2 regions of the Maridesulfovibrio frigidus DSM 17176 genome follow, and region 1 is predicted to be linked to the other one. Evidence: predicted binding sites of a transcription regulator. Region 1 holds the regulator's gene; the other holds the start of a gene.

Region 1 (7,835 bases):
GCTTTTTAGTTGGCAAGGAAAAAGGCGGCTGGTTCGGAGTTTATCCTGCTTCGTCAGATTTGTCTGAAAAACCGGTAGGATATATCTCAAAGAAAATAGTAATTTCAGCTGCGCAGGGTAATTCTGTCGTTGACTGGGGTGATGTTAGGTATATTGGCAGTAAACTTGATTACCGTGCTAAGCGATCATCGAAATCGGCTGTTGCCGGAACTTTGGATGAAGGTAGTAAGATAAAAGTCGGCTTTTTGCGCGGCGATTGGTATGCAATTTTCAAGGCTGATAAGCCTGTTACTGCTGAAAGTGATGCACTCGGTTTTGTAAAGAAAAGCTCTGTAGATCTTAAATCTAAAGATGCAAGAGTGCGGTATGCTGTCCGTAAGGTGAGCGTAATTCAGAAGCCTGTTGCAAGTTCTAAAGCTGTCGGGGTTCTTAATCCCGGGCATAGAGCGCAGGTAGGCAAAGAGAAAGGCGGAATGTACGCTCTCTATCGTATTGATACGATAGTTAAGAAAGGTACACCTGTTTGGGGATATGCATGGGGGCCGTTTTTAGCTGCCTACCCTAAAAATTTAGAAGAGAAAAAAATGGCGGGAATAGATACCCGCAAAGCTGATATTGCCGCTGCCGCTGAAAAGAAGGATGTCGAACTTCAAGAGCGTGCTACTGCTTTAGCCTCTATGGATGAAGCTATGGAAGATGTTCTTAATGCTCCTATCGTAACCAGTACGATGTATTCTGAGGCTGTACTTAATGTAAGGTCTCAGCCCAATGCAAAATCCCTTATAGTGGATAAGCTGGAAGTAGGGCAGGCTGTGCTTGTAGGTCCAGTTCAAGGGAAGTGGTTTCCGATTTATAAAGGTGGCGCAACTTCCGGGGGCGAGGCTAAGATTATCGGGTATGTATACAAAGCATATTTGACGATTGTAGCTCCTGATAAAGCTAAAAAAGATAAACCCAAGAAGGCACGCGTGGCGGGCGCTTCAGACGATGTGCCTATCAAGATTACTTCTAAGAAAATGACTTTCAGTGAGAATAAGAACCGCATTACTTTTTCCGGCGACGTAAAGGTTGTCCGTCTTGAAGTTACTCTCACTTCTGATACTCTTACAGCACACCTTAGAGCTGGTGGAGATTCTCTTAAAGATACTCAGGATAAAATTAAAAAAATTGTGGCTAACGGCAGGGTTAAGGTTGTAATGAATAACCGCAAGGGTTCATGTGATACGCTTACCTATGTTGTAGCTGATTCTATCATATATATGGAAGGTAACGCGAAGCTTAAGGATGGTCCTAATCTTGTGCAGGGCGAACTTATTAAGTTCTATCTCAAAGATAACCGTTCAGAAGTTGTCGGTGGTAATAAGCCTGTAGAGGCTATTTTCTATACACCTAATAATGTCTCTCCATAGTAATTTAATGTTCAATTCTACAGGAATTATATGTCTTCGATAATAGCCACCAAGCTAGTTAAGAACTACGGGCAGAAAGAAGTTGTCCGTGGTATCAGCCTTAATGTTAAAGAAGGTGAAGTTGTTGGTCTACTTGGTCCTAACGGAGCAGGGAAGACTACCACTTTCTATATGCTTGTCGGTGTTGTGAAGCCCACTTCCGGTGATGTGTACCTCAATAAGAATCAGATTACGCGCTGGCCTTTGCATGAAAGAGCAAGACACGGCATTAGTTATCTTCCGCAGGAAAGCTCAATTTTCAAGAAACTTTCTGTTCGCAAAAATCTTGAAATAATTATCGAGCATACTGGATTATCCGGTAAACAAATCGGCAACAGAGCAGATGAGCTTCTAGATCAGCTTGGCATATTGCGCCTTGCAGACCAGACAGCGCTTTATCTTTCCGGTGGTGAACGTCGCAGGCTTGAAATTGCTCGAGCTTTGATTAATGACCCCAAATTTATTTTGCTTGATGAGCCTTTCGCGGGTATCGACCCTATTGCCGTTATTGAAATTCAGGACATAATCTCCTCCCTCAAAGATATGGGGCTCGGTATTTTGATCTCCGATCACAACGTGCGCGAAACCTTATCCATTTGTGATCGAGCCTATTTGGTATACGAAGGGCGTGTTATTCTTAATGGTGCACCTGAAAATATCGTTAAAAATACGAAAGCTCGCAGGCTGTATCTAGGGGATAGTTTTAGTCTCTGATCACTCCGTCCAGCTTAGCTTTTTCATGTTTTTTGCCTCCCTTTTTTCTCTCTTATCTTCTCCATATTTTCTCCCTATTTTTTTATAAATATACTCACGATTCATAAAATTTGGGTTTGCTGATTTACAGCAAGCCCGAACATTGGTACAGTTTTTTCATGTACATTGCATAAGATTAAAATATCCTGAAATTACGGATAAATCTGTACTATTTCTTGCATGGGTTTCTGGAGTGTGGCATACTTTAATCAAGAACAAATCCAATTAAATAATATTTTTTTTAAAGATTTGTTGAGCGAACGTTATTCAGCGGTTTAAAAAGTTTAAAAGATACTTTTAATTGTATCATAGGGTGGCACAGAATTATGGGACTGGAACTTAGACAACAACTCAAGCTTTCGCAGCAACTGGTGATGACACCTCAGTTGCAGCAGGCTATTAAGTTGTTGCAGCTTTCCAGATTGGAGCTGCTCGATACTGTTCAGCAGGAGCTTCTTGAAAATCCGATACTGGAAGAAGCCGAAGCTGTTGAACGCACAGACAGTGCGGATGCTGAATCCGGCACTGCCACTGCTGAAGAAGCAGAAATTTCACGTGATGCTGACTGGGAGAATTATCTCGGTGAGTTTTCGAGTACTTCCAAGCAGGCAGGCACTCGCGAGTCTGAATCTCAGGAAGAGGGGATGTCTTTTGAGGCTAGACTAACAAAGCAGACTTCTCTCGAGGGACACCTCGCATGGCAGATGTGTCTTTCTGATTTTACTGAGAAGGAAGTGGTCATTGGTGAGTGTATCTTAGGTAATCTCAGTGCAGGCGGATATTTGCGGATAGGGTTGGATGAAATTTGCGAAACCTGTTACGCTCAAATCGAAGATGTCGAAAATGTTCTTTCTCGAATACAAAGATTTGATCCTCTCGGAGTGGCAGCTCGTACTCCTCAGGAATGTTTACTGATTCAGCTTGAGGTTTTGAAGCTTGATGATGATCCTATACTGGTTTCTCTTGTCAAAGATCATTTGGAAGATCTGGAGAAGAAAAGGTATAAGCCTCTCGCAAGAAAGTTTAAGCTCAGTATGGAGGACCTGAAGAGTTATCTTGATCTGATGCAGACTCTTGATCCTCTACCAGGGGCAAGCTTTTCAGGGGGAGATTCTTTCTATGTCAGTCCGGATGCATATGTGTATGAATATGATGGAGACTTTGTTATAGTCTTAAACGAGGACGGTCTTCCAAAGTTGCAGATGAATTCTTTTTATGTAGAGACTCTGGCGTCAACCAAGGGTGAAGATAAAGAGTATTTTCAGGATAAGATGAGATCTGCACAGTGGCTTATGAAGAGTCTTTATCAGAGGCAGCGTACACTTTATAAGGTTTTGGATTCCATTGTAAGGTTTCAGCGGGGGTTCTTTCAAAGTGGTGTCACCAAGCTTAAACCGCTTATTCTCAAAGAGGTGGCAGAAGATATTGAAATGCATGAATCAACAGTTAGTCGAATAACTACCAGTAAGTATGTTTCGACTCCACATGGGATTTATGAACTTAAATTTTTCTTTAATAGTGCACTCGGACTTGATGATGGTTCTCAGGTCGGGTCCGAATCGGTTAAGGCTCTGATCAAACAGTTGATCGGCGATGAAAACAGTAAAAAACCTCTGAGTGATGAAAAAATTGCCGAGACGCTCAAGGACAAACTTGAGGTCAACATCGCCAGAAGGACTGTAGCTAAGTACCGGACTGCAATGGGAATTCTGTCCTCATCGAAGAGGAAAAAAGTATTCTAGCAGTTCAGTAGAGAGCATATTCACCCTTTATTCAAGGAGTTCCGTATGAATGTTGCATTTACCTTTAAGAACTTTGACGCTTCTGACCACTTGAAGGAATACGCTAACGCTAAGTTTGGTAAGCTTGATAAGTTTATAACAAACCCGGACAATACTGATATTCAGGTAAATTTGTCAGTAGATAAGTTTCGGCACGTTGCGGAAGTGGTCTTAAGCACTGATAACATTCATATCTCGGCCTACGAAGCCTCTGAAGATATGTACTCTACCGTGGATTTGGTTCTTGATAAGCTTGAAGTGCAGCTTAGACGCATGCGCGAAAAGATGAGAAGTCACAGGCGTAGGGACACAGCTCCTGCTCGTATGGACGTTCTTAGTTACCCTGAGCCAGAAGAAGAGAATAACGAACCTACTATTGTTGAGACTGATCACTTTGTGCCAAAGCCTATGTCTGTAGACGAAGCCGCAATGCAGCTTCAGACTCTTACTAGTGAGTTCCTCGTCTTTAGAAATGCTGATACCGAAGCTATAAATGTTATTTACCGTCGCAATAATGGCGATTTTGGATTGATTGATCCAGGATACTAACTGATGATAATAAATGATAATTTGGATAAGGGACTTGTTGTTTATGAACTCGCTAGCTCTGATAAGAGCGGAGTTCTGAGAGAAATGGTTTCAACTCTTAAAGCCAAAGGGCTTGAGGTTGATGTCGAAGAAGCTCTCCAGGTCCTCATGAGTCGCGAAAAACTCGGAACTACCGGTATAGGGGATGGCATTGCCATCCCCCACGGTAAATTAGAGTGTTTAGATGAGATAGTTGTGGTTGTTGGTAGAAGTGGTCGTGGAATTGACTACGAAGCCCTCGATATGCTGCCTTGTCACATATTCTTTATGGTTCTGGCCCCCGAGCAAGGGACAGGAACTCATTTAAAAGTTCTTGCTCAGATATCCCGACAACTAAAAGATGAAGCATTCAGAGATGCATTCAAGGGCGCGAAGGACCAGCAAGAATTGCTTGGTCTGCTCAATCTTACTTAATGAGGCCGTAGTGGAGGGGGATTAGGTGGATAGAGATGGCGCATTTCCCGTTATAGTTGTCAGTGGTTTATCTGGTGCAGGTAAATCTACTGTTTTAAAAGTTTTCGAAGATTTACGTTTTTTCTGCGTTGACGGGCTTCCGGCAAGTATGTTGCCTAGGCTCGTTCAGCTTTTTACAGGAAAGGATGACGATTATCGAGGACTTGTACTTGGTATGGATTTACGGCAACAAGATTTCGTTGGTGAATGGCAGTCCACCTGTATGGAACTAGGTTCAGGCGGAGTTTGTCCGAGTCTCATTTTTCTTGAAGCAAGATTGCCGGAATTAGTCAGGCGTTACGCCACCACTCGCAGGCCTCATCCTCTCGAATCAAGAGAACTTGGTCTTGAGCAGGCTCTTGAAGAGGAGAAGGCACTTCTTGAACCTCTTCGCAAAGCTTCCGACTTAGTAATTGACACTACCACTTACTCGATTCATGATCTCAGACGCCGCATTCAGGAAAAGTGGTCTGAGCTTACTGAAGGTGCTTCCGGTCTTAGAGTTAATGTTATTTCTTTTGGGTTTAAACACGATGTTCCGACGGAAGCGGACATGGTTATGGACTTAAGATTCTTACCTAATCCTTACTTTGAAAAGGAACTCAGACCCTTGTCTGGCAAAGATAAAGCCATTTCTGATTACGTGTTAGGGTCAAAGACAGGATCTATTTTTATTGAGAAATATTTAGATTTCCTTCAGTATATTCTTCCTCTATACGCAGAAGAGGGAAGATATCGACTGACAATAGCTGTCGGCTGCACTGGCGGTCGTCATAGGTCGGTTGCAGTGGCCGAACGCATATTTGCCACACTCAAGAATAGTGGGTACTCTGCAAATCTTGAACATAAGCATATAAATTTAGAATAAGGCCGTACTTTAGTTGCGGACGTTAATATTAGGAATATCAATGGACACGGAAGCAAATAAAGTCGGAATAGTGATTTTAACTCATGGAAACTTCGGCAAGGCACTAATCGAGGCCGCCGAGTTGATTGTTGGTCCTCAGGATAACGTGTTGCCTCTTAGCGTCGATGGTACCAAAGAGATAGATGTTGCTGTTAAAGAGCTCAAAAAAAATATTTCCAAAGTTAATACCGGTGCCGGTATTTTAATTCTTACAGATATGTTCGGTGGTACGCCTACCAATTTAAGTCTTTCACTTCTTAAAAGTGATGATATGGAAGTTATCACCGGCGTGAGTCTGCCAATGCTCTTAAAGGCTCTCCAGAAACGCACTGAATCTCTGCAGATAATGGCCGAAGAAATAAGCAGAGCAGGCGTTAAGGGTATTGTTGTTGCTGGTGAAATGCTTCGAAAACGAACTTCAAAGGGTTAAGCATGGTTTGGGTCAGAATAGATAATAGACTTGTGCATGGGCAGATCATTGAAACATGGCTGCCGTATACTCATGCTAAGCATATCGTTGTTGCTAATGATGCTGTGGCTGGTGATGCTTTACAGCAACAAATAATGTCACTTGCAATTCCTCATTCTATTACGTGTTCGTTTTCAACAGTTGAAGACCTGTCAGAGACGGTCATGTCGCTCGGTGGCTGCTCCAGTGCTGGAAACACGATTATTCTTTTTTCTTCATGCGAAGATGTTCGCAAAGCCTTTGAGGCTGGATTTAAATTTAGCTCAGTCAATATAGGCAACATTCATTATGGCCCTGGTAAAAAACAAATTTCTCCAAGTGTCGCCCTAAGTTCTGATGACGAATCTTGTTTACATTATTTCAAAGGTAAAGGGATAGAATTAGACTTTAGATGCGTACCAAATGATCCCGTGCAAGTGAGGTTCTCATGAACCTATTGCAAGCTTTCGCTCTACCTTTCCCCGTATGGACTGCGGTGATCGGTTTTTTTTTGCAGTTTTTTGTCTGTTCAGATTTTCAATAAATATCGGACTTCTTGAAAGGCCGCTTGTTGTTGGTTTTATCTGGGGTGTTTTTACTGGAGACTATGCAACAAGTTTAAAGATTGCTGTTTTTTTTGAATTATTCTGGCTGGATAACATACCTGCCGGAACATATATTCCCCCTCATATTCTAGCTTCAACTGTCGCAGCTCTAGCGTTGACCACTTCATTTGGTTTTACCGAGGCTCCGCAGATTATGGTTATTTTGCTGGCCTGTCTTCCTTTGGCTAAGCTCGGAGCATGGCTCGAGTACGGCCTGAGGCAGTGGCATAACCGTGGTTATAACGATTTATTGAACTGGGCGAGGAAGGGAGAAGTGGGTGATAATCTGCCTCAGAAGCTAGTTGCGCGATCTATTTTAAGAACATTGACAACATCGTGGCTTTTTTTCTGGACAAGTACGGTCATCCTTCATTATGTACTTCGTATATTTTTTCACAAATGGGGTGGCGTTGTCACTTCTGTGGAGATGCAATGGTCTTATTTATGGATCGCCGCCAGTCTTGGTGGGCTTTTAGCTCTGAGACTGCGTAAAGCTTACGCTACTTTCGTATTTGGCGTAGTTCTTTTCGGCTTCATTATTCTTGCTGGCTTAGTATGACTTGGCAGAATAAAAAGATTGTGATAGAAAACACAATCTCAATTACGTTACAAATTTCTTAGGAGGAATTTTATTATGACTATTTATGCTGTTGGACACAAAAATCCCGATACTGATACTATCGCATCTGCAATCGCTGTCGCTGATCTCTGGTCTAAAGTTAAAGAAGCTACAGAAGCAGTATCTCAGGGCGAACTCGCTCCTGAAACTAAGTTTGTACTAGAAAAATTCGGTTGTGCTGCTCCTGCAATCATGACTGACGCTACTGACAAACAGTTCATCCTTGTTGACCA
Region 2 (7,835 bases), on a different contig from region 1:
GCTGCACGCGCTTGGCGTGAAAACAATTATGCTGACAGGAGATAATGAAAAAGTTGCTCGAACTATTGCGAACAGCGCAGGGATTGATGAAGTCGTCGCGCAAGTTATGCCGGATCGTAAAGCTGAAGTAGTTAACAAAGAAAAAGGTTTAGGGCGTAGAGTTGCTATGATCGGGGATGGGATTAATGATGCCCCGGCTCTTGCCTCGGCTGATTTAGGAATAGCCATGGGAACGGGGATAGACGTTGCCATCGAGTCCGGTGATGTGGTGCTTATGAAAGGGGATTTAACGGGAGTGCTAACTGCTATCTCGCTCAGCCGGGCTACGGTTCGCAACATTAAACAGAATCTATTCTGGGCATTCGCATTCAACGTACTGGGAATTCCTGTTGCCGCCGGAGTCCTTTATATATTCGGAGGCCCGACTCTTTCCCCCATGTTTGCGGCAGCGGCAATGTCACTAAGCTCAGTCACCGTGGTAACAAACGCATTGCGGCTTAAGTTTTTCTCAATCGAAGATTAGCCCATAAAATCCATAAAAAAAAGGCCGCCTAAAGTTAGGCAGCCTTTAAAATTAATCTGCTGTAAATACTATTTGAGAAGACTGCGACGGCAGAATTCAATAGCTTCAGTGCGGACATCTGTTTCGTTAGGCCAGTACAAATGTAATCTGGTCAAACCAAAAATAATTGTCATCACTACTGTTGCATTTTCTTCTATTGGAACGTCTTTTACTTTTCCGCTCTTAATTCCGAGCTTCATGCAATCCTGTAGAATCAATTCAAGATTCTTAAGGAAAATAGCCATAAGTCGCTTTGAAGAATCGAGCAATCCATAAGTGGAAAGCATGATCTTAACCTCAACTTCATTGGCTTCAACAAAGGTAAAATACTCTTCCATTATCATTTCCAGAGAACATTGATCTTTATCAAGTTTCTGGCGAATACTCTCAATATAATTAGCGAACTGCTCTTCAAGTGCTGCAAGAATATGAAGAAGAATATCTTCCTTACTTTCAAAATGCCTATATATAGTTCCTTCAGAAATATTGGCAGTCTTCGCTAAATTCGAGGTTGTGGCTCTATGGAAACCCACCTGAGAGATCATTTCCTTGGCTGTTGCCAAGATGATATCTTTGGTTTTCATTTGCTGACTCCAGATAAACGCCAGAGGCGTTTAGTTAATCTTGTTGAAATATCTTTAACTAATGCGTTATAATTGATAACACTTAATAACAGCGTAATTCCTACCTTAAGCGGCTGTTAAGGTCAACACAGTGCATTTGACAAAACTCGATAGAAAACTTATTTTTGGATAGACATGTCCTATAAGGAGGGAATAATGGTTGAAATTACAGAAGCTGCTAGCAAGCAGTTAGAAAGCTACTTTGCAGATAAAGACAAAACCCCTATACGCATCTATCTTGCGACCGGTGGCTGAGCAGGCCCCCGATTGGCATTGGCTCTGGATGAGCCAAAAGATAATGACGAAAATATAGATGCTGCAGGTTTTACGTTTCTTATAGACAAAGAACTGAATGGACAGGGAAGCCCTTTTAAAGTTGACCTAAGCTATAGCGGATTTGTTATCACATCCGATATGGATATGGGCGGCGGCGGAGAATGCGGATCCTGCTCAGGAAGCTGCGGCTAACCAGTCGTCACAGAATGTTTCCGGGGTCATAGACCCAAATAAAAAAGGCCGTTTCTTAAATGAAACGGCCTTTTCTGTGTCATATGAATAAATAAGATAAAATTAAACTTTCCACTCGCTCATAAAATCAGAAGGCCCGACAACTTTGTGTCCGCGTTCTTTTAAAGCGCTAATGACTGGCGCAGGATCTTCAGTATCGATGCGTACAACTACCATTCTGCGACTTTTATGATAAAAAAGACCAGTACTGATAATGCTGTATTTCATATTTGAAATAATTCCAGCAAGTTCATAAAGAACCCCTGTGCGCTCTTCAGCTTCGACAACTATCCGCGATCCACCGTGCTTAAGACCCATTTCTTCTACAAGAACTTCAAGCATCTTATTACGATTGATATAGCCGATTAGTTTTTCGTCTTCATCGACTACAGCTAGGCCGGAAAGATTCATCTCAAACATCAGATCTGCAGCAGCTTCTATATCTGTCTCAGGAGGAATTGTTGTTATAGTTTTACGAACCACATCTTTAACTGTGATTTTATCAAGTAAATAGTTCAGTTCGTGCTTCTCGAGAGAAGTAATAATTGAAGGCAAAGCTGCTCGGACATCCTCTTTGGTGACATAACCGACAAGGTCTTCACCATCTTTGACAAGAAGCATCCACAACTGATTATCTTCTAGAAGTTTGTCCGCATCCTTCACTAAAGTTTCAGGAGTTACCGTAACAAAATCCTTAAGCATTTTCAGTCCTACATACATCTATAAGTCCTCCAGAGTCCGGGAAGCCCGGCTTCGTAAAAAAATTTATGGCTCAAGTTTTGTGCTGCACTAATGCTCGATAAAACACTACTACCACTTACGCAAGGGTTATGACAGGAAGTATCTTGCCCCTGATACTTTTTTGAGGTAGTCCAAATTTATGCATGAAATGTCAATAGCTCAAAGCATACTTGCCATAGTGGAAGAGGAATTGAGGAAACACCCCGATGCAAAGCTTAAGAAAGTTACAGTTGCAAACGGAGCCCTCGCCGGAATCGTATCAGACGCTCTAACCTTCGGATGGGAAGCCATTACAATGGGAACCCCGCTTGAAGGATCGGTTCTTGTTGTTAATGAAATACCAATAAAAGTAAGTTGCGGTGGATGCTCGAAAGAATTCATCCCTGAAGATAAACTTTACATGCCATGCCCCGATTGCGACCTCGAAATAGGACACAAAGTCCTTCAAGGGAAGGAACTGCACATCGAAGGCATAGAGATTGATTAAGACTAAATAAGGAGATTAAAATGGCTGAAGTGCCTATCATACGGAATATCCTGGAAGCAAATGACAGAATTTCTGAAGAACTAAACAAATTTTTCACAGATAACAAGATTCTTTGCCTCAACCTTATGAGTTCTCCAGGATCAGGTAAAACCAGCCTTTTGGAAAAGACACTCACAGACCTTAAAGGTGAGTTCAAGATGGCTGTTATCGAAGGTGATCTGCAGACAGACAACGACGCACGCCGCGTTGCTGCAACTGGAGCTCAGGCAGTCCAGATCAATACCGACGGTGGATGCCACCTTAACTCTAGTCAGGTTAAAGAGGCTCTGAGCCTGATTGACACTGACGGTCTTGATATCCTTTTCGTTGAAAACGTAGGTAACTTAGTTTGTCCTGCGGAATTCAATGTAGGTGAAGATCACAAAATTGCTCTTTTGACTGTGACTGAGGGTGATGACAAACCTGAAAAATACCCCCTCATGTTCCACATTTCTTCTGTAATGATCCTGAACAAAATCGACCTTCTTCCTTATGTTGATTTTGATATGGAAAAAGCTAAAAAGCACGCCAGCAAACTTAATGCTGATATTAAAATATTCCCTCTTTCCTGTCGCTCACGAGAAGGGCTTGAAGGCTGGTATCAGTGGCTTAGAGAAGCGAGAGCTACAAAAGCTTAAATAAAAAAGCTGATCTCAGATAAGCTTAAGAAAGCTAACCCGCGCCCCTTGAAGATGACAAATCGATAGGGGCGCATTATTTAGATCAGAACAACTGGAAACATGCGGAGCGGAAAATGAAATTTCCCAGCAACCTCCCCTGTTCTGCTGTACTGGACTCACTTGCGGACGGAGTCTTCACAGTAGACAAAGACTGGAACATTACTTTCTTCAATGAAGCTGCCAGCCGGATCACGGGAATTCCCGGAGAAGATGCTGTCGGCTCCAAGTGTTGGGAAGTATTTCACTCCAGCCTGTGCGATGGGAACTGCGCCTTACGCTCCTGCATGAAACACAATGACCGCATCAGCAACAAATCAATATTTTTCATCCATGCCGACGGCGAAAAAGTACCTGTATCTATCAGCGCGGCTCCTCTTGTAGATGCTGACGGAAAAATCATCGGCGGCGTCGAAAGCTTTCGAGATCTCACCGATATTCAAGTTATGCGCCGCGAAGTGCTAGATTCATGGAGATTTGAAGACATCATCGGCAAAAGTAAGCCCCTTGCCAAAGTATTCTCTATCATGCCGCAAGTGAGTAAGAGCGAAGCCACAGTTCTTCTCTTAGGCGAATCAGGCACAGGTAAAGAACTTTTTGCCCGCGCAATCCACAACCTTAGTGATCGAAAACACAGCCCCTTCGTGGCAGTAAACTGTGGCGCTTTACCGGACAATTTACTTGAATCTGAACTTTTCGGATATAAGGCCGGAGCATTTACCGATGCGCGCAAAGATAAGCCGGGTCGCTTTGAACTAGCTGCCGGTGGTACAATTTTTCTCGATGAAATCGGCGACATGCCAGCCAAACTTCAGGTTAAACTCCTCAGGGTACTTCAGGAAAAAACTTTCGAGCCTCTGGGGTCAGTTGCCAGCGTGAAGGCAAACGTGAGAATAGTTGCAGCAACCAACCGCAACCTTGCTGAACTTGTAGAGAATGGCATGTTCCGTCAGGACCTGTTTTACAGACTGAATGTGGTTACCCTCAATTTGCCATCTCTTAAAGAACGTCCTGAAGACATTCCCTTGTTAATTAATCACTTCATAAATAGATTTAACATCTTGCAGGGCAAAAAAATTGAAGGCCTTTCCGAAGATACAATCCAAATTCTCATGCGGCACCCTTTCCCGGGAAACGTGCGAGAACTGGAAAATATCCTCGAATTTTCATTCATTCTATGCCCGGCCGGATTCATTCAGGTTGAGCATCTTCCTGAATACCTACAGCCCCATAATCGCTGTCCCCCACCCTCTGAAGACCACCCCATGACTCTGGAAGAAGTAAAATGCTTAGCAATCAGCCGCGCTCTTGAAAGAAACAATGGTAAAAAAATGGCTACTTGCAGGGAACTCGGCATATCCAAAGATACCTTACGCAGAGCAATCTCCCGCTGCGAGGAAAAGGGCGCATAACTAGCCCTGATTACAAATAAGCGGCGCATAAAACGCCTCGTCATAAATCCCCCAGACCATTGAAATACCCCTAAACACTTACAATATAAAATATTGTTTGTTCAGGCACGTCTAATGCTTTGTCCTCCGTCATGAGAGGACAGAAACAACACACAACAAATAACGCCGAAACGCTTTGTTTGGCCTGCTATGAAGACAGGCTGGCCTCTGTATTTGATAGCACTACGGAACTCAAGATGTTCCAAATTAACGACCATAAAATTTGCCCCGTGGGTCTCCTATCCCTTCCCTCAGAAGACCCAAAGGACAGGACATCCGCCACTTTGACCTGCGGGGCAACATCTTTAATATGCGGCGCAATTTGCGGCTGCACCAGAAACACACTGGAACAAGCCGGAATTAAAGTCATCCCCTGGGTCAGGGGAACAATTAATGAAGTTCTTGAAGCGTACCAATTAGGACAGCTTGAGAAATTCATGATGCCGGGCTGCTCAGGCAGAGCACGGCAAAACGGCAGGTGCAGACAAAATCGCACTCAAAACATTCCTTCCAACAACAGGCTCAAGGAGAAATAAAATGAAAATTGCAATCAGCTGCCAAGGCTGCGAATTAACAGACCTAGTCGATCCACGTTTTGGCCGGGCAAAAGGTTTCATGGTTCTTGATACCGAAAACGATTCACATGAATTCATAGACAACACTCAGAACCTGAATGCTGCACAGGGTGCAGGAATTCAGTCTGCGCAAAATGTTGCTGCAACAGGCGCAAAGGCAATAATCACAGGTCATGTCGGACCAAAAGCTTTTACCGCTTTAGATAAAGGAAAAATCGCAGTTCACCTGATCGAAGGTGGAACTGTTGCCCAAGCCTTTGCAACATATAAAGACGGAAAACTTGAAGCTGCTTCAGGCGCAGACAAAGACGGGCATTGGTAGGCCAAATAGACTCAAACGTGGCGATGTGTTGACATCGCCACTATAAGTCTTACTTTATGCTGGATATTTCTTTAGTGATAAAACATAACCCCCTACTTTCAGGGGCGGGAGATTATAAATGAGCGATCAAGCTTGCGGAAGCTGTTCTTCCTCCGGTTCAGGATGTTCATCTCAGGGTTGCAGCCCTGAAGATATGAAAATGAAAAAGACCCTTGCCAGAATTAAACACAAGATCGTCGTTATCTCCGGTAAAGGCGGCGTAGGTAAAAGCACCGTGGCAACAAACATTGCCGTAGCTTTATCCCTCGCGGGCAAACAGGTCGGCCTGCTTGATGTTGATGTTCATGGCCCAAGTATTCCAAGACTGCTGAGCCTAGAAGGCCAACAGCCTCACATCGGTCACGAAATTATTGAACCTATTTCATACAGCAAAAACTTATGGGTTATGTCCCTTGGGTTCATGCTTCCAAGTAAAGATGAGCCAGTCATCTGGCGTGGACCGGTTAAAATCGGCATGATTAAGCAATTCGTTCAGGATGTAGCGTGGAATGATCTTGATTTCCTCGTTGTAGATTGCCCTCCCGGAACAGGTGATGAACCTCTCTCCGCATTGCAGACTCTCGGACCTGACGCTCAGGCTGTTATCGTAACCACTCCTCAGGGAGTTGCTATTGATGACGTTCGCCGCTCAGTTAATTTCTGCAAACAGGTCGGTAACCCGGTTCTTGGAATCGTTGAAAATATGAGTGGTTTCGTTTGTCCAGATTGTGGCAGCGTTCATGACATTTTCAACTCAGGCGGCGGAGAAGATCTTGCTAAAGAAATGGGCGTAAACTTCCTTGGTAAAATCCCGCTAGACCCAGAAGTCGGTCGCTCAGGAGACGAAGGCTATCCTATCGTCAGAGTTGACCATGACGGCATCACAGGTAAGGCACTAAGCGCGATTATCAAACCGATGCTGAATCTCGCTGAAACTTTGCAAGAAAATTTAAAAATGCCTAATCTGGAAGACCTTGCAGGTAAAAACGGCATGGTCAGAATAGCTGTCCCTGTTGCAGCAGGTAAGCTTGCCATGCATTTCGGTCATTGCGAACAGTTTGCATTGGTTGATGTTGATACCATGACCAAAGGTGTTGTTGCCACAAACATGGAAACACCTCCACCGCACGAGCCGGGCGTTATACCTAAGTGGATTGCAGATCAAGGCGTTCACCTTGTCCTTGCTGGCGGCATGGGTGCAAAAGCGCAGACCATGTTCACCGATGCCGGCGTAAGAGTCGTTGTTGGAGCTCCAGCTGAATCCCCTGAAAACGTTGTTGCTAATTACTTAGCAGGTTCTCTTGTCACAGGTCAGAACACCTGCGATCACTAGTCAATCTACCAATACAAAGCTCTTAGACAATATCACATTCCTACTCCTTAAGTGATAGTGGCCCGCAAAACTCATCTTTTGCGGGCCATTATTATTTTATTTTTCTGCCATATCACGATTCTATCCAACTTTTTTTCAGAGTCCTTATTGACGCATTAATCCATCTATCACATACTCATCCTTCCTTATTTTCTATTCATGATGTCAAACCAAACTAAAGAGGAAGTATAAAATGGGCAAAGAACTCGTAGTTATAACTGGAGCAAGTTCAGGAATTGGCGAAGCAACAGCTAAAGCATTTTCGCTTGCCGGGCACCCGTTACTATTACTGGCACGTAGAGTCGATCGACTCGAAGCCTTAGGTTTACCAGACTCCATGTGCGAAAAAGTTGATGTTACAGATCTAGAGTCATTCAAGACCGCAGTTAAAAAGGCAGAAGCTAAATACGGCGAAGCAGATTGCCTCGTGAACTGCGCAG

The links. The regulator sigma-54, encoded in region 1, starts transcription at its own class of promoters, with help from an activator protein. The targets are predictions, from matches to a motif close to CTGGCACGGNNNNTGCTT.
Region 2: a site for sigma-54 is predicted at 5,151-5,168, ahead of BR06_RS0105405 (NifB/NifX family molybdenum-iron cluster-binding protein). Genes of this name have one in related genera too.

Annotation. Positions count from the first base shown of each region.
Region 1 covers NZ_JONL01000001.1:3,960-11,794, reverse strand. Annotated here, with positions in the region: gene BR06_RS0100075 (LptA/OstA family protein) at 1-1,409, shown strand, start outside; gene lptB (LPS export ABC transporter ATP-binding protein) at 1,440-2,162, shown strand; gene rpoN (RNA polymerase factor sigma-54) at 2,528-3,943, shown strand; gene hpf (ribosome hibernation-promoting factor, HPF/YfiA family) at 3,989-4,531, shown strand; gene BR06_RS0100050 (PTS sugar transporter subunit IIA) at 4,535-4,984, shown strand; gene rapZ (RNase adapter RapZ) at 5,010-5,891, shown strand; gene BR06_RS0100040 (PTS sugar transporter subunit IIA) at 5,932-6,360, shown strand; gene BR06_RS0100035 (PTS sugar transporter subunit IIB) at 6,363-6,830, shown strand; gene BR06_RS0100030 (PTS sugar transporter subunit IIC) at 6,865-7,542, shown strand; gene BR06_RS0100025 (manganese-dependent inorganic pyrophosphatase) at 7,618-7,835, shown strand, end outside.
Region 2 covers NZ_JONL01000002.1:247,385-255,219, forward strand. Annotated here, with positions in the region: gene BR06_RS0105370 (heavy metal translocating P-type ATPase) at 1-523, shown strand, start outside; gene BR06_RS0105375 (TetR/AcrR family transcriptional regulator) at 592-1,146, opposite strand; gene BR06_RS20695 (IscA/HesB family protein) at 1,342-1,653, shown strand; gene BR06_RS0105385 (CBS domain-containing protein) at 1,756-2,412, opposite strand; gene BR06_RS0105390 (hydrogenase maturation nickel metallochaperone HypA/HybF) at 2,573-2,920, shown strand; gene hypB (hydrogenase nickel incorporation protein HypB) at 2,941-3,597, shown strand; gene BR06_RS0105400 (sigma-54 interaction domain-containing protein) at 3,714-5,048, shown strand; gene BR06_RS0105405 (NifB/NifX family molybdenum-iron cluster-binding protein) at 5,285-5,623, shown strand; gene BR06_RS0105410 (NifB/NifX family molybdenum-iron cluster-binding protein) at 5,625-5,984, shown strand; gene BR06_RS0105415 (iron-sulfur cluster carrier protein MrpORP) at 6,103-7,356, shown strand; gene BR06_RS0105420 (SDR family oxidoreductase) at 7,589-7,835, shown strand, end outside.